4 regions of the Bacillus sp. V2I10 genome follow, and region 3 is predicted to be linked to each of the others. Evidence: predicted binding sites of a transcription regulator. Region 3 holds the regulator's gene; each other region holds the start of a gene.
The links. The regulator LexA, encoded in region 3, represses DNA repair genes until DNA is damaged. The targets are predictions, from matches to a motif close to CGAACATATGTTCG.
Positions count from the first base shown of each region.

Region 1: uvrB (excinuclease ABC subunit UvrB) is a predicted target of LexA. The motif match lies at 1,589-1,602, and genes of this name have one in related genera.
Region 2: QFZ72_RS10200 (Y-family DNA polymerase) is a predicted target of LexA. The motif match lies at 3,006-3,019, and genes of this name have one in related genera.
Region 4: QFZ72_RS27820 (YolD-like family protein) is a predicted target of LexA. The motif match lies at 4,043-4,056, and genes of this name have one in related genera.

Region 1 is NZ_JAUSYV010000001.1:816,723-822,576, forward strand. Features, by position in the region: gene QFZ72_RS04140 (peptide chain release factor 3) at 1-804, shown strand, start outside; gene QFZ72_RS04145 (CsbA family protein) at 820-1,059, shown strand; gene uvrB (excinuclease ABC subunit UvrB) at 1,675-3,657, shown strand; gene uvrA (excinuclease ABC subunit UvrA) at 3,665-5,854, shown strand, end outside.
Region 2 is NZ_JAUSYV010000001.1:2,015,958-2,021,811, reverse strand. Features, by position in the region: gene QFZ72_RS10225 (alpha/beta hydrolase) at 1-100, shown strand, start outside; gene QFZ72_RS10220 (DUF2552 family protein) at 144-386, opposite strand; gene QFZ72_RS10215 (iron-sulfur cluster biosynthesis family protein) at 400-723, opposite strand; gene QFZ72_RS10210 (CDGSH iron-sulfur domain-containing protein) at 860-1,057, shown strand; gene QFZ72_RS10205 (YolD-like family protein) at 1,338-1,667, opposite strand; gene QFZ72_RS10200 (Y-family DNA polymerase) at 1,685-2,947, opposite strand; gene QFZ72_RS10195 (YqzH family protein) at 3,225-3,413, shown strand; gene QFZ72_RS10190 (SDR family NAD(P)-dependent oxidoreductase) at 3,993-4,787, opposite strand; gene QFZ72_RS10185 (MBL fold metallo-hydrolase) at 4,780-5,754, opposite strand.
Region 3 is NZ_JAUSYV010000001.1:3,062,114-3,067,967, reverse strand. Features, by position in the region: gene QFZ72_RS15500 (amino acid permease) at 1-712, shown strand, start outside; gene QFZ72_RS15495 (magnesium transporter CorA family protein) at 1,472-2,929, opposite strand; gene lexA (transcriptional repressor LexA) at 3,025-3,645, opposite strand; gene yneA (cell division suppressor protein YneA) at 3,806-4,117, shown strand; gene QFZ72_RS15480 (YneB family resolvase-like protein) at 4,131-4,781, shown strand; gene QFZ72_RS15475 (DUF896 domain-containing protein) at 4,846-5,076, shown strand; gene tkt (transketolase) at 5,252-5,854, shown strand, end outside.
Region 4 is NZ_JAUSYV010000002.1:108,042-113,895, reverse strand. Features, by position in the region: gene QFZ72_RS27835 (FAD-binding oxidoreductase) at 1-1,152, shown strand, start outside; gene QFZ72_RS27830 ((Fe-S)-binding protein) at 1,149-2,447, shown strand; gene QFZ72_RS27825 (zincin-like metallopeptidase domain-containing protein) at 3,250-3,771, shown strand; gene QFZ72_RS27820 (YolD-like family protein) at 4,096-4,329, shown strand; gene tatC (twin-arginine translocase subunit TatC) at 4,826-5,548, opposite strand; gene tatA (twin-arginine translocase TatA/TatE family subunit) at 5,632-5,799, opposite strand; gene QFZ72_RS27800 (peptidoglycan-binding protein) at 5,827-5,854, opposite strand, start outside.

The sequences.
Region 1 (5,854 bases), 2.2 Mb from region 3:
TTTTTACAGTATGCCGTTCCTCCGCAGCCGCGAAGAACAAATCAGGGCTTTATTGCACCTGAGACTGAAGAATTCTCCGGCTATATCTTTAAAATCCAAGCCAACATGAACCCTGCCCACCGTGACCGCATCGCCTTTCTGCGCGTGTGTTCCGGACGATTTGAGCGCGGCATGAGTGTACAGCTGAGCAGAACAAATAAAACGCTTAAGCTGAATCAGACGCAGGTGTTTATGGCTAAAGACCGAGAAACAGTTGATGAAGCATTCGCAGGCGACATCATCGGGATTTATGACCCGAACGTTTATCAAATCGGTGATACACTAACGGTTGGAAAAGAAGGCTATCATTATGATGAGCTTCCTCAGTTCCCGCCGGAGATGTTTAAAAAGGTGCGCGTGAAAAACGTCATGAAAGCAAAGCAGTTCCGTAAAGGAATTGACCAGCTTGTTCAAGAAGGCGCCATCCAGTATTTCCGTCAGGATTCAACGGATGACATCATCCTTGGCGCTGTCGGACAGCTTCAATACGAGGTGTTTGAATACCGGATGAGAGCCGAGTACAACGTTGAGATCGAATTTGTTCCTATGGGCGACCGCATCCCTAGATGGATCGGCAATGAAAAATTCGAAAAGCGCTTCTTTGATTCCAGAAGCCTGCTCGTGCGCGACCGCAATGATCAATATGCTGTCCTCTTTGAAAATGATTTTACCTTCAGGCATTTTAAAGAAAATCATAAAGAGATTGAACTTATCGATCTTCTGCAGGAAAACGACTACCAAAGCTTTTCTGCTTCAGAGAAGTAAGCAGGAGCTGATTCCATGTTACTAAAAGCCGTTCTGGCCCTGACTCTGCCTTTTATTATTTTGACTTTGTTTGCCAGAGTCTCATATAACCACTACGTTGCGACTGTCCTGACAATTGCTCTTTTAGCTGCAGCTTATTCGAAAGGGTATATGGAATCATGGATTATCATAGTTCTAGATGTGATATCTGTTACCGCAGGATTTTTGTATGCTGCGAAAATGGCAAGGCGCACAAGAAGCGAAAAAACGAATTAAGGTTTGAACCTGTTCCCTTTGGGAGCGGGTTTTTTTTACACCAGAATGTATAGAGTTTCCAGCATTTATGACTGGCTCCATCGCCCAACTCCTCGGTCAGAACAAATCCGAGAAAAAAAGTCAAAGCTTTACGATCCTTATCTGAGGCTGTATCCCGGCCAACGCAGTTGTTCACATTTATACGGGATTATTTTGGAAAGTCTCGGAATTAATCCGCGAAGTCTCGGAATTCCTTCTAAAAGTCTTGGAATAAAGCTTGAAAGTCTCGGAATCGGTTGGGAAAGTCACGCTTGTTGAAATGAGAAATAGTCTTTTTCTAAAAAAGAGCACATTCAACAGTAAGCGGGTACTAGATTGGTCGGCGTGACATTAAAAATAGCCTGCATTCTTCCCTTCTTTTATCATGACCTCGGTTGCTATCGGTTTACCAACCTCCTGAAAAAGGTATTGAAATAGATAAGTCAGGCATTTAAATAGAAAAATCCGGCGATAATGAAAGAATCAAAAACAAAATGTCGAAAGAAATATACGAACTATAGTTCGTATTTTTGGTGATTTCCCACCTGTTTATGGTAAAATATAAATACTGATTACATATGAATGGAGGTCCTCCTGTTGAGCGATCGTTTTGACTTAGTCTCGAATTATAAGCCAGAGGGCGATCAGCCCGAGGCGATAAAAAAGCTCGTCCAGGGCATTAAAGAAGGGAAGAAGCATCAGACGCTTCTTGGTGCTACAGGTACAGGGAAGACGTTTACCGTTTCAAACGTCATCCAGGAAGTAAACAAACCGACGCTGATTATTGCACATAATAAAACATTGGCAGGACAATTATACAGCGAATTCAAAGAGTTTTTTCCAAATAATGCAGTAGAATACTTCGTCAGCTATTATGATTATTATCAGCCGGAGGCCTATGTGCCGCAGACCGATACATTCATTGAAAAAGACGCAAGCATTAATGATGAAATAGATAAGCTCAGACACTCCGCAACAGCTTCATTATTTGAGCGGAAGGATGTCATTATCATCGCGAGTGTCTCGTGCATTTACGGATTGGGTTCACCTGAAGAATACCGTGAACTGGTCGTTTCTCTTCGCACCGGCATGGAGATTGAACGCAATCAGCTGCTCAGAAGACTTGTTGATGTGCAGTATGAAAGAAATGATATCGACTTTAAACGTGGGACATTCAGAGTGCGCGGGGATGTAGTGGAGATTTTCCCGGCTTCAAGAGACGAGCAGTGCATCAGGGTTGAATTTTTCGGCGATGAAATCGACCGAATCAGAGAAGTGGATGCTTTAACAGGCGAAATCAAAGGAGACCGCGAGCATGTCTCCATCTTCCCTGCGTCCCACTTTGTAACCCGCGAGGAAAAGCTGAAGGTTGCCATTACGAATATTGAGCGGGAGCTTGATGAACGGCTGAAAGAGCTTCATGAGAACGGCAAGCTGTTAGAAGCTCAGCGTCTCGAACAGCGTACCCGGTATGATCTTGAAATGATGAGGGAAATGGGCTTTTGTTCAGGAATTGAAAACTATTCAAGACATTTGACGCTTCGCCCGGCAGGATCGACTCCTTATACATTGCTTGATTTCTTCCCTGAGGATTTCATGATCGTTGTGGATGAGTCCCACGTTACCATTCCTCAGATCAGAGGGATGTTTAACGGTGACCAGGCAAGAAAGCAGGTTCTCGTTGACCACGGGTTCCGCCTGCCTTCAGCGAAAGATAACCGTCCGCTTCAATTTGACGAATTTGAAAAGCATATCAATAACATCATGTTTGTATCGGCTACTCCTGGCCCATATGAGCTTGACCATACACCAGAAATGGTTCAGCAGATCATTCGCCCGACAGGACTTCTTGACCCTACCATTGATGTGAGACCGATTCAGGGTCAGATCGATGACCTGATCGGGGAAATTCAGGCAAGGACAGAACGCAATGAACGTGTCCTTATCACAACATTAACGAAGAAAATGTCTGAGGATCTGACGGATTATCTGAAGGACATAGGCATTAAAGTTAACTACCTGCATTCTGAAATCAAAACACTTGAGCGGATTGAAATCATCCGTGAGCTGCGGCTTGGCAAGTATGACGTTCTAGTCGGAATCAACCTTTTAAGAGAAGGTCTTGATATTCCTGAGGTGTCCTTAGTAGCTATCTTGGATGCAGACAAGGAAGGGTTCCTGAGATCTGAGAGATCGCTGATCCAGACTATTGGACGTGCGGCAAGAAACTCAAATGGACACGTTATTATGTATGCCGACAAAATGACCAAATCAATGGAAATTGCATTGAATGAAACGAAACGCCGCCGTGAAACGCAGGAGGCTTTTAATAAAAAGCATGGCATTGAGCCAAAAACGATACAGAAAAAAATTCGCGAGGGTATACGGGCTACGATTGCACCGGAGGACGGGGAAGAATTCGATGCACAAGTTCCAAAGCTCGGCAAGCTGACCAAGAAAGAGCGCGAAAAGGTGATCGGACAAATGGAAGCAGAGATGAAAGAGGCTGCAAAAGGCTTGAACTTCGAGCGTGCAGCTGAGCTTCGCGATCTTATTTTAGAGCTAAAAGCGGAAGGATGAAACTAGAATGGCTATTGATAAAATTATTGTGAAAGGTGCGCGGGCTCACAATTTAAAAAATATAGATGTGACGATTCCGCGGGATAAGCTTGTTGTTCTGACTGGCTTATCCGGTTCAGGAAAATCGTCGCTTGCGTTTGATACGATTTATGCAGAAGGCCAGCGCAGATATGTTGAATCCCTTTCTGCTTATGCCCGGCAGTTTCTTGGTCAAATGGATAAGCCGGACGTTGATTCAATTGAAGGACTTTCACCTGCGATTTCTATAGATCAGAAAACAACGAGCCGAAATCCTCGTTCAACGGTTGGGACCGTGACAGAAATCTATGACTACCTGAGACTTCTTTTTGCTCGTGTCGGCAGACCGACCTGCCCGAATCATGACATTGAAATCTCATCACAGACGATTGAGCAAATGGTCGACCGGATTTTAGAGTATCCTGAGCGGACAAAGCTTCAGGTGCTAGCACCGATTGTCTCCGGCCGAAAAGGAACACATGCAAAGGTGTTTGAAGATATCAAAAAGCAAGGTTATGTTAGGGTTCGCGTAAACGGGGAAATGATGGAGATCGGTGATGAGATCACTCTTGAGAAAAACAAGAAGCACAGCATTGAGGTTGTGATTGACCGTATCGTTATCAAAGAAGGAATCGCGGCGCGCCTTGCAGATTCCCTTGAAGCTGCACTTGGCCTTGGCGAAGGCAGAGTCATGATCGATGTGATCGGAGTAGAAGAGCTTCTTTTCAGTGAGCATCACGCTTGTCCGCTTTGCGGATTTTCAATCGGCGAGCTGGAACCGAGAATGTTTTCCTTCAACAGTCCGTTTGGCGCATGTAATGAGTGTGACGGCCTTGGAACAAAGCTTGAAGTCGATGTAGACTTAGTACTTCCAAACAAGGATTTATCATTAAAGCAGCATGCTCTGGCACCATGGGAGCCGACGAGCTCTCAATATTATCCTCAGCTGCTTGAGGCTGTGTGTAATCATTACGGCATCCCGATGGATGTTCCAGTAAAAGAAATCCCATCCCACTTGCTGGACAAGATTTTATACGGCAGCGGAAACGATGAAATTTACTTCCGCTATGAAAATGACTTCGGCCAGGTGCGTGAAAATTATATTCTGTTTGAAGGTGTCATTCGCAATGTAGAGCGCCGCTTTAAGGAAACAAGCTCAGACTACATCCGCGAGCAGATGGAAAAATACATGGCTCAGCAGGCATGCCCTAAGTGTAAAGGCCATCGTTTAAAAAAGGAAAGCCTGTCTGTGCTTGTTGATGGCAATCACATTGGAAATGTCACTTCATTATCTGTTCATGAAGCAATCGATTTCTTTGAAAAGGTCAACCTGACAGAAAAAGAAATGCAGATTGCAAGACTGATTTTAAGAGAGCTTGAAGAGAGACTTGGCTTTTTAAACAATGTCGGTCTTGATTACCTGTCTTTGAGCCGTGCTGCAGGAACACTCTCAGGCGGAGAGGCTCAGCGAATCAGGCTTGCTACTCAGATTGGTTCAAGATTAACAGGTGTTCTGTATATACTTGACGAGCCTTCTATCGGGCTTCATCAGCGTGACAATGACAGGCTGATTCAAACGCTTCAAAGCATGAGGGATATCGGAAATACTCTGATCGTAGTTGAACATGATGAAGACACGATGCTTGCTGCGGATTATTTAATTGATATTGGTCCCGGTGCAGGGGTTCACGGAGGAGAGATTATTTCTGAAGGAACACCTGAATACGTGATGAATGATAAGAATTCATTAACCGGACAATACTTATCAGGCAAAAAATTCATTCCGCTGCCGGTTGAACGCCGGAAGCCGGACGGCCGTTTCATCGAAATAAAGGGCGCAAGCGAAAATAACCTGAAAAACGTTTCAACGAAGTTTCCGCTTGGCACATTTGTGGCCGTTACAGGCGTATCGGGATCTGGTAAAAGTACGCTTGTAAACGAAATCCTTCATAAATCTCTTGCTCAGAAGCTGAACAAAGCAAAAACGAAGCCTGGCGAGCACAAAGAAATTAAAGGAATTGAAGAGCTTGATAAGGTGATCGATATCGATCAATCGCCGATCGGACGGACACCCCGCTCCAACCCTGCGACCTATACAGGTGTTTTTGATGACATTCGGGACGTCTTTGCCACAACAAATGAAGCGAAGGTGCGCGGCTATAAGAAAGGCCGTTTTAGC
Region 2 (5,854 bases), 1.0 Mb from region 3:
GCATGCTATGTCCTATACCGAAAACCGGGAAGAATATGAACGCATCATTGATGAGTTTTTTGAGGAATTGAAGAAAAAACGGCATACTGCCAAGCTATAAGAGAAATGCCCGGATTCAGGGCCCTGAATCCGGGCATTTCGTTTTAACCAAGAACATCTGTTATTTCTTTCATGTTTTCACCCATATAGGCGATGGCTTCGTCAATCGTGGCAAACTCTTTTGCCTCAAAGGTCATTTCATCCTGCAGAAGCCAGACATCTTTCTTATCCTCGTATACTCCGCCGATGGACCAATGAAGCAGAGTATAAGGATGATTGCTGTTTAAAAAGGAAACCCATGTTTTATTCAATGCAATATTTTTTAGTGACGTTAAGCGATCCTTCATCTTTTTCTCCACCTCACTTTACTGTCAAGCTCATGCGGGGATTCAAGAATTGCGAAGGACATGTCAGCATGTATGTGTTTGCTGTTTCATTAAAATCGATGGTCATTTTTTCATCTAAGAAAACCATTTTAGATTTCTCAACAAGAACTGGAAATGCGTTTGTTTCGATTTCCAGATCATCACTGTCTTTTTCATCTATGAGCCAAAGTGCCGTAACACCGCTGACAACGCAGCCGCAGCCGTCTGTATCATATTTTAGTTTGATGTGCTTACTTGAATTCTCCTGCACGTTCCCTGAAATTTTTTTGATTGCACGATCTGTCCATTTTATTTCCATCATCTATGTCTCCTCATTTCAGCTTGCTTACGGTCATTTTATCATAAGTTTCCAAAACACGCATGAGAGCTTGCTTTGTCACATTAGAATACCCGAATGAATACTTGTGTGTATAGATAAAAGGAGGTTATAAAAGATGGATAAAGCTCAAATTAAAGTGAATAATAATGGATCTCTTCGTGTCACCGGTGATGTGGAATTAGTTGACGCAGAGGGCAACGTGTTTCAAACGAAACAAAGCTTTTCCCTATGCCGCTGCGGGTTATCAAAGAGGATGCCGTTTTGTGATGGATCTCATAAGGGTATGTTTCAGTCGGTTGTACGCGCTGAATAACAAGCCGGCTGACAAATTCACTATACTGAAAAAGCTTTATAGCTAAAAACCTGATTTTATTAGCAGTTTCGAGATTTTTATTAGCCAAACTTCTGATTTTTATAGCTGAATTGCCATTTTTATTAGTCAAAAGGCTTTTTGGACAAAATCCGTTTATTCTTTTTCCAGCCGTTTTTCTCTTTTATTAGCTGAAGTTATTCTTTTCTAGTTAACTTTTTCACTTTCATGCGGAGCCCCGATAATTCTGCAAAAACAAAATAGGACTGTCTCAAAAGACAGTCTATTTCTCGCGGATATCTGTTATTTTGTTCAATGGCAGATCCAAGCGGGCTTCTTCTCCATTCACGATCCGAATGCATCCGCTGATTGGATCTACATAATGCACATATCCTTCCTGCACATGAAAACCATGATTTTCATAGTACGTAAAAGCAAGCTCACGGTTTTCTTCCATGGCAAGACTGATCAATTCATTGAAATGCTCCAGCTGCTGCTCATCCACCGCAGGCTTTGCTGCATATCCCTGTTCGATCTCGAGCTCCCGCAAAATTTTCACATGCTCAGGCAGCATCATGGATGTCCATTTGATATTGCCCCGATCCCGAATCATGACGATCCCTCCTTTTGTTAAGCTTTGTGTCCGCCGACAAGCTTGGCGCGGTGCCTCGCGGTGCCGGCGTTTGTATAGGAAACGGCGCGCAGCAGGGCATTTGAGCCGTATTTCCCCCGAATGGAGTCCATCACATAACCGAGGATCTGTTCTTTTTCACGGTTAGGCTGAAACAAATCCAGCTGCATTTCGGCATCATCTTCAATATTGGACAGAGCAATTGAAATTTTACGGACGGTTTTATTTGCATAAAATTGATCAAATAATGCGATGCATGTTTCGTAAAGCTCCATTGTGATATTGGTCGGCTGGCGCATCGTCCGGGAGCGGTGAAATCCGCCTCCAAGTTCATCGTGACTATAGCCGATCCCAAGGCTGACCGTTCTCCCAGCTTTCCGGTGGCTGCGTGCTCTTCTTGCGACCTCCTCGCACATCTCAAGGATGACATGCTTCACTTCTTTTGGGTCGGGATAGTCCCGCATTAAGATCTGACTTTTGCCGAAGCTGATCTGCCCCTGCAGAATCGGTGCCCCAATTTCAGACAGGTCAACGCCCCAAGCATGATAATAGAGCTGATTTCCCATAATGCCAAATTTCTTCTCCAGCACCTCAAGCGGATGACGCGCAAGCTGCCCCACATTAAAGATTCCCATCCGGTTCAGCGTTTTTTCAACCTGGCTGCCGATGCCCCACATCTCCCGAAGCGGCGCGACCTTCCAGAGCTTTTCCTTCACATCATCGTACGTCCATTCCGCAATTCCTTTTTTCTTCGCCTCCAAATCAAGGCAGATTTTAGAGAGCAGCATATTAGGACCGATGCCAATCGCACACGGGAGGGAAAATTCGCGTTCCATATCATCTCTGATTTTGTCTGCAATGGTCCAGGCATCTCCCCATATCCCCTCGACTCCATCGACTTGAATAAAGCTCTCGTCCACACTGTACGTATGGATGGCATCCTTTGGAACGTACCGGTGGAACAGACGCGTAAGTTCGGTTGAGATCCGGACAAAGGATGCCATCTTTGCATTTACAATGTGAATGCGGGGATCTTTTGGAATTTCGAACAAACGAGATCCGGTTTTAATGCCAAATTCCTTTTTCAGACAGGGTGAAGCTGCAAGCACAATGCTCCCCTGCCGCTTTGTATCGCCGACAACAGCTAAATGGCATGTCAGCGGATCGAGTCCATACAGGACCGCTGCGCAGCTTGCATAAAAGCTTTTCATGTCAATGCACAGAATTTTTCGTTTTGGAAATTGACTGTAATCCTCAATCATAGTTCTTACTCCCTATAACAGAATATATGTTCGTGTTTATTATATGATTTATAGTAAGCGAATATACGTTCGATTTCAATGGTAGTTTTCGCCAAGAAAAGCGGACCCGGCTGCTTAGCGCAGGCAGACAGAAAAGAAAAGGCGCTTTTTGCCTTTACTGGCGGATCCGTTCTGGCCGAGGAGTCAGGAGGTGGAGCTGGACATCAAGAAAAGCAAAAGTGACTGCTTGGCATCCGCTGAAAACCCGCTTATAATCATGTGTAAGAAGAGGTGGAACATGGACGAAAAGTGGATTTATAAAATGATTCAGCAATCCTTTCAGCAGTATGAGCTAGAGGGATCGCTTAGTGAAAAAGAAGCACATGAACTTGTTGCAAAAGTAATAGAAAAAAAGCAAGAAGAAACGGAATGGTTTGAAATAGTTGAGGATGTTGTGTATGGGTATGTGACGAATCAGGAGTTATAGACAGAAAAGCGGAACCGACTGTTTAACTCCGACAGACAGAAAAGGATCCGACAGAAAAGGCGCTTTTTGCCTTTGCTGGCGGATCCGTTCTGGCCGAGGAGTTAGGAGGTGGAACTGGACACCGAGAAAAGCGGAACCGGCCATTCAGATATGGCAGGGAGATAAGAACTCAAGAGAAAAGGCCAGGTTTGACCCAGCCGCTTGTATCATACAGCCAAAATGAGGATTTTTACAGCCATTTTTTAAAAATCTTTCAGCCGTTTTCGGATTTAATTCAGCCAAAGCGTTTTTTTTTTGCTTCAGCCGTTTTCAGCTGAATGCCGCAAGCAGAGAAATTCCGCCGGAAAGCGAACAGCACAATGTTATTATCCGGAATTCCTCTTTATTTAGCCGCTTTGTTGATTTTTTAGCGCTTTTTAGGAATTTTTTTCCGGGCATTTGTTGATTAGCCAAATTTCAGAGTATCTCTCAGTTCATTTTAAATAGCAGCTGAAAGTTGCTTTATGGGGTCATCCGCTCAGTGGTATATTACGCCAGCCCCTGTAAAAGCACAAAACCGGCCGATGGGCCGGTTTTGTTTTATTTCCTTGATAACGCCTTCCCCGCCACTTTTTCAAACAAACGGGGCATAAGCTGATAAAAACTGCTGCCCGCATTCATCCAGCCGGGCAAGTTAATTTCACGCCTGTCAGTGAGCATGGAGCCCACAATCTTCTCTGACACCCTATCAGGATTCAGCATAAAACGCTCCACATTTTTTACATAGTTGCCGCTTTGGTCCGCGATTTCGAAAAAGTCTGTTTTAATAGGCCCCGGATTAACCGAAGTGACATGAATATTCGTTTCTAAAAGCTCCATCCGCAGGCTGTTTGTAAACCCGAGTACGGCATGCTTGGAAGCAGCATACAAGCTTGATTTAGGCGTGGCAAGCTTTCCTGCCTGTGAAGCGATATTGATGATATGGCCATCGTTTCGCTTCTTCATGGAAGGAAGCACCATTTTTGTGCATGCGATTAAGCCGAAGACGTTCACTTCAAACATTGATTTCATTTCCTCAAGAGTAGCATCCAGAACGGTGTTGAAAATACCGAATCCGGCATTATTAACGAGAATATCAATTTGCGGAATGTCACTCATCATCCGGTCAAATGTCTGCTGAACAGCATTCAGATCACTGACATCCAGCTGATAGTAAAGACACGAAACATGGTAGTTTTTTGTAATATGTTCCGCAGCAGCAGCCAGACGGTCCGATCTTCTGGCAAGTAAAATGGGATGTCCGCCGCTCTTGGCCACGAGCACCGCCATTTTTTCGCCAATTCCACCCGACGCTCCTGTTACGACTACGTAGCGGTTTTTCAGTTTTTCATTCATTTTGTACACCCCAGCAAGAATAAATTTTCTTTGCTCCCTCCATATGCCCTTTAATTTCTCCCAATGCCTCTAAATAATCCAGCTGCCCGACCGTTTCCGACATTGTAAGCATCAATTGTCTTTTATAAAGATGCGGAAAGAGCCTCTGACAAGCTTCAAATGCTGTCATCGGTTTTTCTTTTATAGAGCTGCGCACTTCAAATGCACGTTCCGCCTGTTTTTTCAAGCGATAGCGAATGAGTTCATGCGGCTGCAGCACCGTTTCCCCATGCCCTGAAAATACGTTTGAAATTGGAATTTTCAGCAGGGATTTAAATGATTCATTAAATTGAATCTGAGGTCTTGGCCGCTCTCCCCCATCCATTGGAGGCTCAAGCAGCGGATTTGCCGAAATATGCTGAAGAAGATGATCGCCGCCAAACATCAGGCCATCCTCCGCGCGATAAAGGGCGATATGCGTTTGGGCATGCCCCGGGGTTTCAATCACATGCCAGCCGTCCATGCCTGGAACAGAGTCTCCTTCCCTTAGAGATGATGTTAAGTTCCGCTTGCATGCATATTTCAACGACGAATCAAACTGAGCCAAATAAGGAAGCAGCTGCTCATCAATGCCAAATTCCGTGAACAGTTTCATAAAGAATTCTTTTTGAGCAGTCATAAATGACTCATCCTGTATGATCCAAGGCGCATTATATGGGTGTCCGGTCACATCCACCGATTGAGGCAGGTAATCAAGCAGCCCGACATGATCTGGATGATGATGCGTCAGAATGACCTGTTCAATGTCTTCAATCCTGTATCCGGCCTGCTCCATTTGAGTATTCAGGGCAGAGAGGGCTTCGGGTGTTTTAGGTCCGGCATCAATCAGTGTCAGCCTATCTCCTTTAACAAGGTATATATTCACATCTCCTACTGGAAAAGGAGTCGGCAAGGTTATTTTGATGATCCTATCTGATTTCGTTTTCATACCATCTTCCTCATTTGTTATTTTTATATAAGTCTAATATATTCAACGCATGAATTATGAATGTTTATTCATTAATTATATAGCTTATTTTACACGTTCA
Region 3 (5,854 bases):
AATGATAGGCGTTACTTTGGCAGAGGTAAAAAATCCAGAAAAGGTTATACCGAAAGCTGTAAGAGGCACATTGACACGGATTATTTCTTTTTATATTTTACCGTTTTTCGTTATTGTGAGCCTGATCCCCTGGAATCAAGTGAATGGCGTTCCGGAGAGCCCGTTTGTGACGGTGTTTAAAATGATAGGAATTCCATATGCGGATCACATTATGAACGCCATTATATTGTTAGCTATTATTTCTTCTATGAATTCCGGACTATATGCATCGTCGCGTGTACTATATACACAAGCGGTGGATGGACGTATTCCAAAACTATTCGCAAAATTGTCTAAAAGGCAGGTGCCTGTTTATTCGATACTGGCTTGTTCATCTTCGCTGTATGTAGGGGTGCTTATTTCTCTATTTGCTGGGAGCAAGACTTTTAATTATTTAATGGGTTCTCTTGGATATACAGTTTTATGTATTTGGATTATTATTGCGATGGCGCATTTGAAATCTCGCACAAATCAGACACAGCAAGTCAGCTATAATGTTCGCTTTTTTCCTTACACGACTTGGATAGCTCTATTGGCGCTGCTTGCTATATTGATTGGTGTAATTGCGACTACTTCTATTATTGTAACGACTATCACAATCTTAATTTATTTATTCATTACAGCGGCTTACTTTGGAGTCCGTTCACGTTTTGCCAGAAGACAAGCTGCATGATTTTCCTTTTATTAAAGAGAGACACTGCTTATTAAAGAAGCGGTGTCTTTTATTTATATTTTTTGCACTATGAAATAATTTTTAAGTGCATCTATAATTAACGACGTTAAATATCTTTTAAGTAGGAAACTATGAAATCTTTAGAACGAATCATTTGATTTGTGGAAACACTGTTGAGTAAAAAAAGTTGTTTATAAAATAAAAAAGCGTTTAAAAATTGCGTGCCATGAAGTACTGTTGACTGACAATAAAGATGTTTAATTACAAATAAAGTCGTTACATTTTGTTCGGGCCAGTGTGTAAATCAACAAGATGCTTGTTTTAATAGAAGGTTAGAAGTTTAAAGATGAGTAAGTTCATACAGGTAAAAAGAAGGTTTAGACATTCAAACCGTGCAATAACTATTCTATGTGTTTGAACGGTTTTTTCTAATTTCTACATATAAAGTTGCTTTAGGAACACTAGTGAGTTTAACAATGTCTTTCATACTTAATCCATTCGTGTTTCTACTATTATATAATCGTTATATCTCTCTCAAACTGCGCAAAAAGAACTTAAAACATTAATACTCCCCAGTTTTAATTTACTGACGGTATGAAATTCCAATTCATACCGTCTTTTTTTAACAAATATTTTGCTGTTCTATCCATTTAACGTAGTAGAAAAGCTAAAAAATTTATTTTCAATCGATCAATTAATACTAGAAGGTGAAGGAGGGGGCTTTTATTAAGTAATATAGAAAAAAAGCCTCGGCATTACTCAGTCGAGGTTTTCAGATTTTCCCTTATCAAAGTAGTCTTTAAGCAGTCTCATAATTGCTATCCCCGCAAGCACACTTCCCACAGCAATACCTGATAAAGCGACAACGAGCGATATATATTCAAAAACAGAATAACCGGCAAGCTTGCTCCACTCAATTTTCCCCCGCCAGTCTTCAATCACCAGATTCATTCCGTAAATACCGGAGATAACGGTATAAGTCGTTAAGATCAGCAAAAGAGAATTATGACGTTTGCTTGCAAGTTTTTCCTGATTTTGATAAAGACTGTCCATCGTGTTTATTACCTCTTTGTAAAGAGTTTCAATTTTAAAGCGATCTTTCATCATAACAGAAAGCTCTTGTCCTTCAGTCCGGCTGCTGATTTCAGAAAAAATATATTTGGCGGTAAAATTGGCGATCGATCGAATCAGTTTGTCCATTTTTTCTTGTTTTTGGTCAATATAGAGCTGTGAATAGCTGTATGAAAGCTTTAAAAGGACAATTTTATAAAATAAGTGCAGAATCAAGTTGTAATAAAGCTGGCCATACATTTCTTCAGCAATGAGTTTTTCATTTTTGGTGTCTCTGCTGATGCAAGTAAATGTATGGTCGCTGATAATATGAAAACTATCCGGGGACCATCTGTCATAAACATGATCATTTACGTATTTTTCGATATACTTTTGATTGCTTGCAGAGGTGTATGGCTGTTTTTTTTCTTTATATCCATTCATATGTCCGATTCTGAATAAATCGTTATTTGTTATTTGATCATCTGGAGCAGCCGTTAAAAAACTGGATACGAACATCCTTTCATCAATAAAATAAGGGAGGCTGCCCAGATAAGCTGATTGATCATTCTCGCTTTTTTCTATGAAGGGGACGATGAAAGGGCAAAGGTCCTGGAAGATAAAATCCTGTGTCTTGTCAAAACGCTTTTCTCCATTATAGAGAACAGTACCTTTTTCTTCTGTAATTGAGGGCTCTAGAACGCGAAAATGATCCATAAAATCCAGTGCATCACTTAAAGAGATATCTCCATTGGTATTAAAAGGGTCTGTTCGAATCGTTACCATGCCGATAGAGAAAGGACAAAGGTAGATATCAATTGAATGAACTTTCATAGAAAATGAATTGTGCACAGTCTCAAGTCTGCAAGTCAAATTTAAAGGCTTTGAATAACGGTTTATGGCTTTTTCTTTATATTTGTCAGGGAATAAGATTTGTTCTATGTAGGGCATAAAATAATGATTTAAACATTTATGCGGGATATCAATGCTCTCCCCGTAATATATATTTTGCTGATTAACATTTTCAATTGAAAAAAATTCAAACCCGTTGGCTAAGAGCTTCTCAGTTAACTCCTTAATGCCGTCATGAGCCCAAGAAAAGGGAAATATGAATTGGCAATTGGTTCGCAGAATGGTTATTTCATCATAGTTAATTTTGGGATTCATAGGTTACCTCTTCTAAGTTTTATCAACTATTATATTCCCTTTGCTGGAGCGTATAAAACCAAAAAATAAAGATCTTTGCTTAGCAGCAAAGATCTTTAATGAATATTCCGGTAAACCCCAATGACTTTCCCTAAAATCGTAACATTTCGCAGAATAATAGGATCCATAGTTGAATTTTCAGGCTGAAGGCGAATGAAGTCTTTTTCTTTAAAGAAACGTTTTACTGTTGCTTCATCATCTTCTGTCATGGCTACTACGATATCTCCATTATTTGCCGTCTTCTGCTGTTTAACGATAACCATATCCCCGTCCAGAATTCCTGCTTCTATCATACTGTCTCCCATAATTTCGAGCATGAATACTTGATCATCTGCTGCTGCAAACGTATCAGGAAGCGGAAAATATTCCTCAACATTTTCGATGGCTGTTATGGGAGATCCCGCTGTAACCTTACCGATAATCGGAACATTAATAACATTTGATCTTGGAATATGTGAAGTCTCTTCTTCTAAAATTTCAATGGCTCTGGGCTTAGTTGGATCGCGTCTGATTAGTCCCTTGCTCTCTAGTCTGGCCAGATGGCCGTGTACAGTTGAACTAGAAGCAAGGCCGACAGCTTCGCCAATTTCGCGAACAGAAGGCGGATAACCTTTTTTTTGAACTTCTAATTTGATGAAGTTTAAGATATCCTGCTGTCTTTTTGATAATTTTGTCATCTTTTGCACCTCGCGTCCTGTAATTTATGTTGATTATAGCATGTTTTTCTTGTGCATACAAACATAAGTTCGAGAAATCCGTTGACAGAAACGTTTGTTCTCATTATACTGAAAATATCAAAAGTACGAACAAACATTCTATTTCGAGGTGGGGATTATGTTGAAAGAATCATTTTCTTATTTACTCTCATTTTTTATCGTCGTTATTGTCGCTGTCTTTGCTTTGTCTTATACTGGTGAAAAAGACAGAATGGATCACTACGTAAATATAGAAGTTACTGAAGGGGACAGCATCTGGAGCATTGCTGACCAATTTAAAGATCATCACAATCTTTCTAAGACAGATTTTGTCGAGTGGGTACAGGAAAAAAACGGCATGGAGACAGCAGTCATTAAACCTGGTGAACAAGTCTTTATACCAATAGAGAAAACAGCCTATTATGAGGTCAATCAAATAGCCAGCAAGAAATAGGGAAGTGAGAACACTGAACGCCATCATCTATTGCAGAGTCAGCACAGTGAAAGAAGAACAGGAAACATCTCTTTTAAGACAGAAGGAAGAGCTTATAAATCTTTCTGAGCAGCACAGCATGAATATTGTAAAAGTGATTGAAGAGCAGGCCAGCGGCTACGATATAGAGAGAGACGGAATATTTGAACTGTTTGACTGCATCAAAAATCAGCAGGTGGATGCAATCCTGATCCAGGATGAAACAAGGCTTGGGAGGGGAAACGCCAGAATTGCAGTCATTCATTTTCTGCTTAAAGAGGGATTAACACTTTATTCCGTCACGCATAACGGCAGGCTTCTGCTCTCAGAAGCTGATTCCATGGTACTTGAAATCGTCAGCATTGTTGAAGAATATCAGAGAAAAATTCACAATCTGAAAATCAAAAGAGGCATGCAGCGTGCGGTCAAAAATGGGTTTAAGCCTCAAAATAACCTGTCTAATATTCATGGGAGCCCCGGAAAGGACAAGAAAGAGCTTCCTGTATCAGAAATTGTCCGCTTAAAACAAAACAAACTGACCTTTGCAGAAATTGCTGCTACTTTAAGAGGTTTTGGACATGATGTTTCAAAGGCAACGGTACATAGAAGATATCAGGAATATATAAAACAATCAGGAGACCAATAAGTTGTCTTTTACAGTCATTTTTAGTACGATAGCATAGTGAAATCTACAAAAAGGAGTTACCATCATGCTTTCAAAAGAAAAAATGGCTAGAATCAATGAGCTTTCAAAAAAGGCTAAATCAAGCGCTTTGTCACCTGAAGAACTAGCAGAACAGCAGAGCCTGAGACAGGAATACCTGCATGTGTTTCGCGGTTCTATGAAAAATACATTAAAAGGCGTTACGATCCTCGACCCAAACGGTACGGATGTAACACCTCAAAAACTAAAAGATGAGAAGAAGCGAAACCTTCATTAATAAGAGGAATACGTCAATTTGTGATGTATTCCTTTTCAATTTGCACATAATACATTAGAATAGTTTCTTACACATCTTAATGGACTATTACATTTCATGATTAATGGTTGTATCATAAAGTGTGTACCGCTATGATAAGAAAGTAGAATGTTATTTCTGAAAGGATGATCAAATTATGTCACATTCAATTCAAGACTTATCTATTGCTACGATTCGAACATTATCGATCGATGCAATCGAGAAAGCAAATTCAGGACATCCTGGAATGCCTATGGGGGCAGCTCCAATGGCCTACGCGCTTTGGACACAATATATGAATCATAATCCTAAAAACCCGGAATGGTTTAACCGTGACCGTTTTGTTTTATCAGCTGGTCATGGATCTATGCTGCTGTATAGTCTGCTTCATTTGTCAGGCTATGATCTATCTATGGAAGATCTTAAATCTTTCAGACAGTGGGGAAGTAAAACTCCAGGCCACCCTGAATTCCATCACACAGCTGGTGTTGATGCAACGACAGGTCCATTAGGCCAGGGAATCGGCATGGCTGTAGGAATGGCCATGGCAGAGCGCCATCTTGCACATACATACAATAAAGAATCATATCCTGTAGTAGACCATTACACATACGCTATTTGCGGAGATGGAGACTTAATGGAGGGTATCTCTTCTGAAGCAGCTTCTCTTGCAGGTCACCTGAAGCTTGGCAAATTAGTCGTATTATATGATTCAAATGATATTTCTCTTGATGGCGACTTAGATCGATCATTCTCTGAA
Region 4 (5,854 bases), on a different contig from region 3:
ATCGTTTTAGATATGTCTCAATGGGATAGTTATTTGAGTATTGAGCCGGATGACCTGATTGCTGTTGTTTCTCCTGGGGTGCTCACAGCTAGGATCAATGAAGCTGCTGAAAGACACGGACTCATGTATCCACCTGATCCTAGCAGTTCACATGTTTCTACAATTGGAGGCAATTTAGCAGAAAATTCCGGAGGTCCAAGAGGACTAAAATACGGCGTGACAAAGGATTATGTTATTGGCTTAGAAGTTGTAACCCCTGAAGGGGAAATAATAAAAACTGGCGGGAGAACAATAAAGAATGTAACCGGTTACGATTTAACGAAACTAATAGTAGGATCTGAAGGAACACTCGGCATTATAACCGAGGCCACGTTAAAATTGATTCCTAAACCACCTGCTACTTTAACTTTGATGGCTGTTTTTGATGATCTTATTTTATCCGGAAAAGCAATATCTAAAATTTTAACATCAGGCATTCTTCCTTCAAAAATGGAAATAATGGATCAGCATTCTATGATAGCTGTTGAGAACTATCAACCATTAGGTCTTCCTATCGCATCTGAGGCGATACTTTTAATCGAACTTGATGGTCATCCAATTGCCATTAGAGAGGAAATGAATACAGTTGAGAAGATTTTTAAAGAGATTGGAGCTGTTGATGTAAAAATAGCAAAAAACGATAATGAAGCAAAGATATACTGGAAGGCAAGAAAGTTGGTTTCACCAGCTATAGTCAAAATAAAACCTACAAAGGTTTCAGAAGATGCCACAGTACCCCGTAGTAAGATTCCGGATATGTTTCAAAGATTAAAAGAAATTGGTGAAAAATATAAAGTTCATCTTGTTGTCTTTGGTCATGCAGGGGACGGAAATCTTCATCCTAATATTATTTGTGACAAACGGGATGTAGAAGAAATGATACGAGTAGAAAAAGCAGTTGAAGAAATATTTGAAGCTGCAATTAAATTAGGGGGGACTTTGTCAGGAGAACATGGAATTGGAACATTGAAAGCTCCCTTTATGGAAATGGAGTTGGGACACTTCGGTTTAGATATGATGAAACGTGTTAAACAAGCTTGGGATCCAAATAATATATTAAATCCTGGGAAAATATTCCCAGAAAAGGGACAGAAGTTGGTGTTGAGGGAATGAGTGCGATTTCTGAACTCCAAAGAAAATTAAACTATGATGAAACTTTCAATTGCGTCCAATGTGGATATTGTTTACCAGCTTGTCCGACATTTGAAACTATGAAAATCGAGTCCCATTCTCCAAGGGGTCGAATTAACCTCGTTAAAATGCTAGCAGAAGGTAAAATCACAATAGAAGACCTAAGAGAACCAATTGAAAAATGCCTTGGGTGCCGTGCTTGTGTAACAGTTTGTCCTACAAATGTCCAATATGGCAAGATCTTAGAAGGGGCGAAAGAGGTATTAGAGGAATCAGCAGAAAAAACAACAACGCAAAAAATTACTGAAAATGTAATTTTTGACCATGTATTTCCCTCGAAAAAATGGATGGATTTTATTGGGAACGCTACGTGGCTATATCAGAAATCAGGGCTACAACAAATCACTCAAAAGACGGGAATCACTAGGATGCTTCCCTTCCAACTAGGAAACTTTGAATCCGTTCTTTCAGATATCTCTTCACCTTTGAGTCGTAAAAAAATGTCTAGACATTACCCCGTAAAGGGAACAAAGAAAATGACAGTTGGCTTTGTGACAGGCTGTGTAATGGACGCTATTTTCCTAAATATTAATAAAAAAACTATTGATTTATTAACCTTGGCAGGGGCAGAAGTTATTATACCGGAAGCTCAAACGTGCTGTGGGGCCTTGCACGCTCATGCGGGAAAAATGGATTCTGCTAAAAAACTTGCTAAAATAAATATTGAAGCTTTTGAAAGCGAAAATGTGGACTATATTGTTAATAATGCCGGTGGGTGTGGTGCAACTTTAATTGAATATGACCATCTTTTTCATAATGAAGAGGGTTGGCATAAACGTGCTAAAAACTTTGTTAATAAGATAAGAGATATTTCAGAAATTTTATGTGAATTAGATGGATTAAATTTCACCAAGGAAATGAACTCTATTGTGACTTATCAATCATCGTGTCATATGACACATGTGCAGAAGGTTATTGAAGAACCACTTTTCCTTCTAAATCAAGTTCTAGGTATACGCTACCAAGAGATGAAAGATTATAATAGGTGCTGTGGATCAGCAGGTATTTACAATTTAGTCAATTACGAAGAATCGATGGACATTTTAGATTTGAAAATGGAAAAAGTAAAGGATACTAAAGCCTCTATTATTGTTACAACAAACCCGGGTTGTTTGTTACAAATGAAATTGGGTATCAAAAGGGAAGGTTTAGAAGAAAGAATAAGAGCCATTCATCTTGTAGAATTACTCGTTGAAGCAGGAGCAGTAACTAAATAAAAAATTCAAAATAAATCTGCACTTTAAAAGTGCGGATTTTTTATTGAATCTAACTGACCTAATAGAACGAAATAAAGCGTGTTGAGGTTATGAAAATAAATAATTATTTATGATGTCACTTTAACCTATTGCAAGTTAAGCAGCTTTTAATATCATAGAAGTTCAGTCTTATCTACCTTTTTTGTGTTGATTTCGAGTAAGATTTATCTAGCAAGATTACTGATAAAAGACCTTTATATCCCACAGCAGCTTTACATGTTCCGTCATAAAGAAACCTTGCCACTTTATTTTTCCCCGGTCTCTAAGCAAGGGATCATCGCCACCTTTCAATTCATCCATTATAAAAACATATGTTCTATTTCGGCGAGGTGTAATTTATGGATTCTCTAATTAAACAATCTTCTCTATTGACCAAGGCAGTCTAGACTGCATATTTTCTTTAGAAATTAGGAATACATTTTTAATTGAAATATTCATATGATTGGGTGGCTGCACGACAGACTGATTAGAAAGGAAAGAACGACTTTCTGTCAGTCTGTACGTGTCGCTTCGGTATTAAATGGACCGATAACAACGGTCTGTGTTGCTTTTTATTGTGCTTTTCCCTTTTGAATCCGAATCGTAAAACAGCGCAAGCCGGACTACATCTCCATCCGGCAGGAACCTGAACCTTTCCGGCAGGAAATAAAGACGGCGAGTCAATCGGTAAGGGGCAAAAACTTATTTATAAAATCGCCTGCAGCATAAAAAACTTTTTAAGAAACAGGTTTTAGAAGCTGGAGGACGTATTAAAAAAGAAGAAATGAAGCATTCGCACATTATTGTTTATTGGCTCTGGAAAGAGAAAGAAGACGAAGAAACGAAGGAAAAAAAGAAATATGCCAAACCCTTCTATTACCGGGTTTGGGAGATTAATAAGCAATGCACAGGCCTTAAAAGAAAAAGCAGTTATGAAACATATGACCACAATCCCATTCTAAAGGGAGAGGAGATTTTTAACGGTTATACGAATTCGCCCAGCTATACCTTTCAGTCCGGCCAAGCTGTTTATTATCCAACTTGGGACAGTATTAATTGTCCGCCTATCCATGATTTTCAGTTTGCGGAAGAATACTACTGCACCTTGTTTCATGAAATGATTCACAGCACGGGCCATATCAGCCGACATGCCCGCCCTGGCATCACCACAGATGGTGTAGCCTTCGGAGATGAAGTCTATTCCAAAGAAGAACTGGTTGCTGAAATGGGCGCGGCCATGCTGTGCGGGGTAGCAGGGATTGACAACAGTACGATAGATAACAGTGCCAGCTATATTGACTCATAGATACGGACTCTAAAGAAAGATCAGCGCATTGTACTGAAGGCAGCCTCACAGGCTCAGAAAGCCTCTGATTATATTCTGGGAGCAATTTGGGAGGAGGATTCAGAGTAAGTATGAAAGGTAAAGCAATTGGCGCCGGCGTAAAAGCCGGTGCCATCAGCACGCATGGGTGAAAAAAACATGCGTTTTTTCCTTTGAGGGAAACATACGAGCCTGTCTTAAAAGCTAATTGAAAGTTCTCACAACCAAATTGATTCTTCAATCATTGAAAATAAGAACAAACATTCGTATAATGGGTAATGAATCTATTAGAAAGAAGGTAAAACCTTGATAATGATCCCTAAAGAGAAACATGACAGCATTCAATTGTTAATCAGTGAATCAATGGAGTTTCATTTTGATTTATCATTTGTTTATCTGCATGGTGATCATGTCATGCATTTTATCGGCACCGTTCATTACTGGAATGAAAAAGCAGGCGAGATAAGGGTGGTTAATAGCTTTAATGACATTGTCCGGATGCAGCTTGTTAACCTAATCGCCGTTTACACCATTAAATAATACACAACATTAAAATCCTTATCCCAGCCAATTATTCACATATGCAACCAATCCCAAAACAGCTCCTACTGCAGCACCAAAGAGTACTAGGGCACCAGTTGAGTTGCTCAATTTAAGGGTCATTAACTTTTCTCCTTAACTTGTAATTGTCTATTAATAATGCATAAAGTTTCTGCTCATTCTTTTGAATTAAACGGTTACAATACATGATACAATAATATTGATAATAATTTGGACATATAACACTAAATATATATCATCATATATGTTGATGAATTTAGATATAAATAAATCTTTGAAAAAAACAGTAAAGAAGGTGTATCAAGAATTAATTCAGGAGACACCTTAGCAACTACTTCCTTATTGTGTAGAATGAGCTTGTTTCTGCTTCTTCAGAAATTACACTGAATCTTAATTTTCCCACCCAAAATTACACACCCTAAGCTTCACCATCAAATATTAATATAAATTGATATTAAAAAGAAATTTAAATCAATCAAAAAACTTCTGTTTTTTGTATCCTATTTCGATAAATGAAGGATGATAAATTAATGCTTAGTTCATAAATTAATATAAGTGGAACTAAAACCAAAATGTCTGATATAAAATCTGGGGGTGTTATTAAAACAGATGTTAAGGTGAGAATAAAATAAGCGATCTTTCTAGATTTTTTTAACATTTGCGGATTTAAGATGCCAATAGCTGTTAGAAAAAGAACGACAACAGGTAATTCAAACAAAAAACCAAATGGTACGGTAAGGCTAATCAGGAAACTAAAATATTTCTCTGTTGTGTAAAATTCTTGGAAACCACCTCCAGCCAATTCTTGCATGAAGGAAAGAACAATAGGAAATACAAGAAAATAACCAAAAGAAATCCCGATAATAAACAGAAGAAATAAAGCCGGTATTAGCATAAAAGTTGCTTTTCTTTCATGATTTTGAAGTGCTGGCGAAACAAACTTCCAAACATGGTATGCAGTTAGAGGTGTGGTAAGGGCAACAGATATTACGGCAGATATTTTAAAATATATCCATAAAATATCACCTGGACCAAGTATGGCAAGCTTAAATTCTAGGTCTTTAACTAACCATGCGTATACATCTTCCACAAAAACAAACGAAAAAAAGAAAAAGATTAAAAAACTACTAAGGATATAGATTAATCTTTTCCTCATTTCTTCAAAATGGATAATTAAATCAATTTCCTCATCTTTCATATATTCACCTCTTAAAAGGAAAGAAAAGAGATAAGACATATATCTCTTTCCAAACCAATAACTTTACTATCCAATTATTTGAATTAATCTTCCTTTTTAGAATCTGAAGACACTAGATCCTTGGTTGCGTTTTTAAATTCTTTTAATGTGTTACCAAAGGCACGTCCAACTTCAGGGAGTTTTGACGGCCCAAAAATAATAAGCGCAATTACTAATATAAGTATTAATCCAGGAACTCCAATGTTTGGCATTTTATCATTTCCTCTCTGTTAATTTTTTTATGCAAAGAGCTTTTGCCATGTTGAG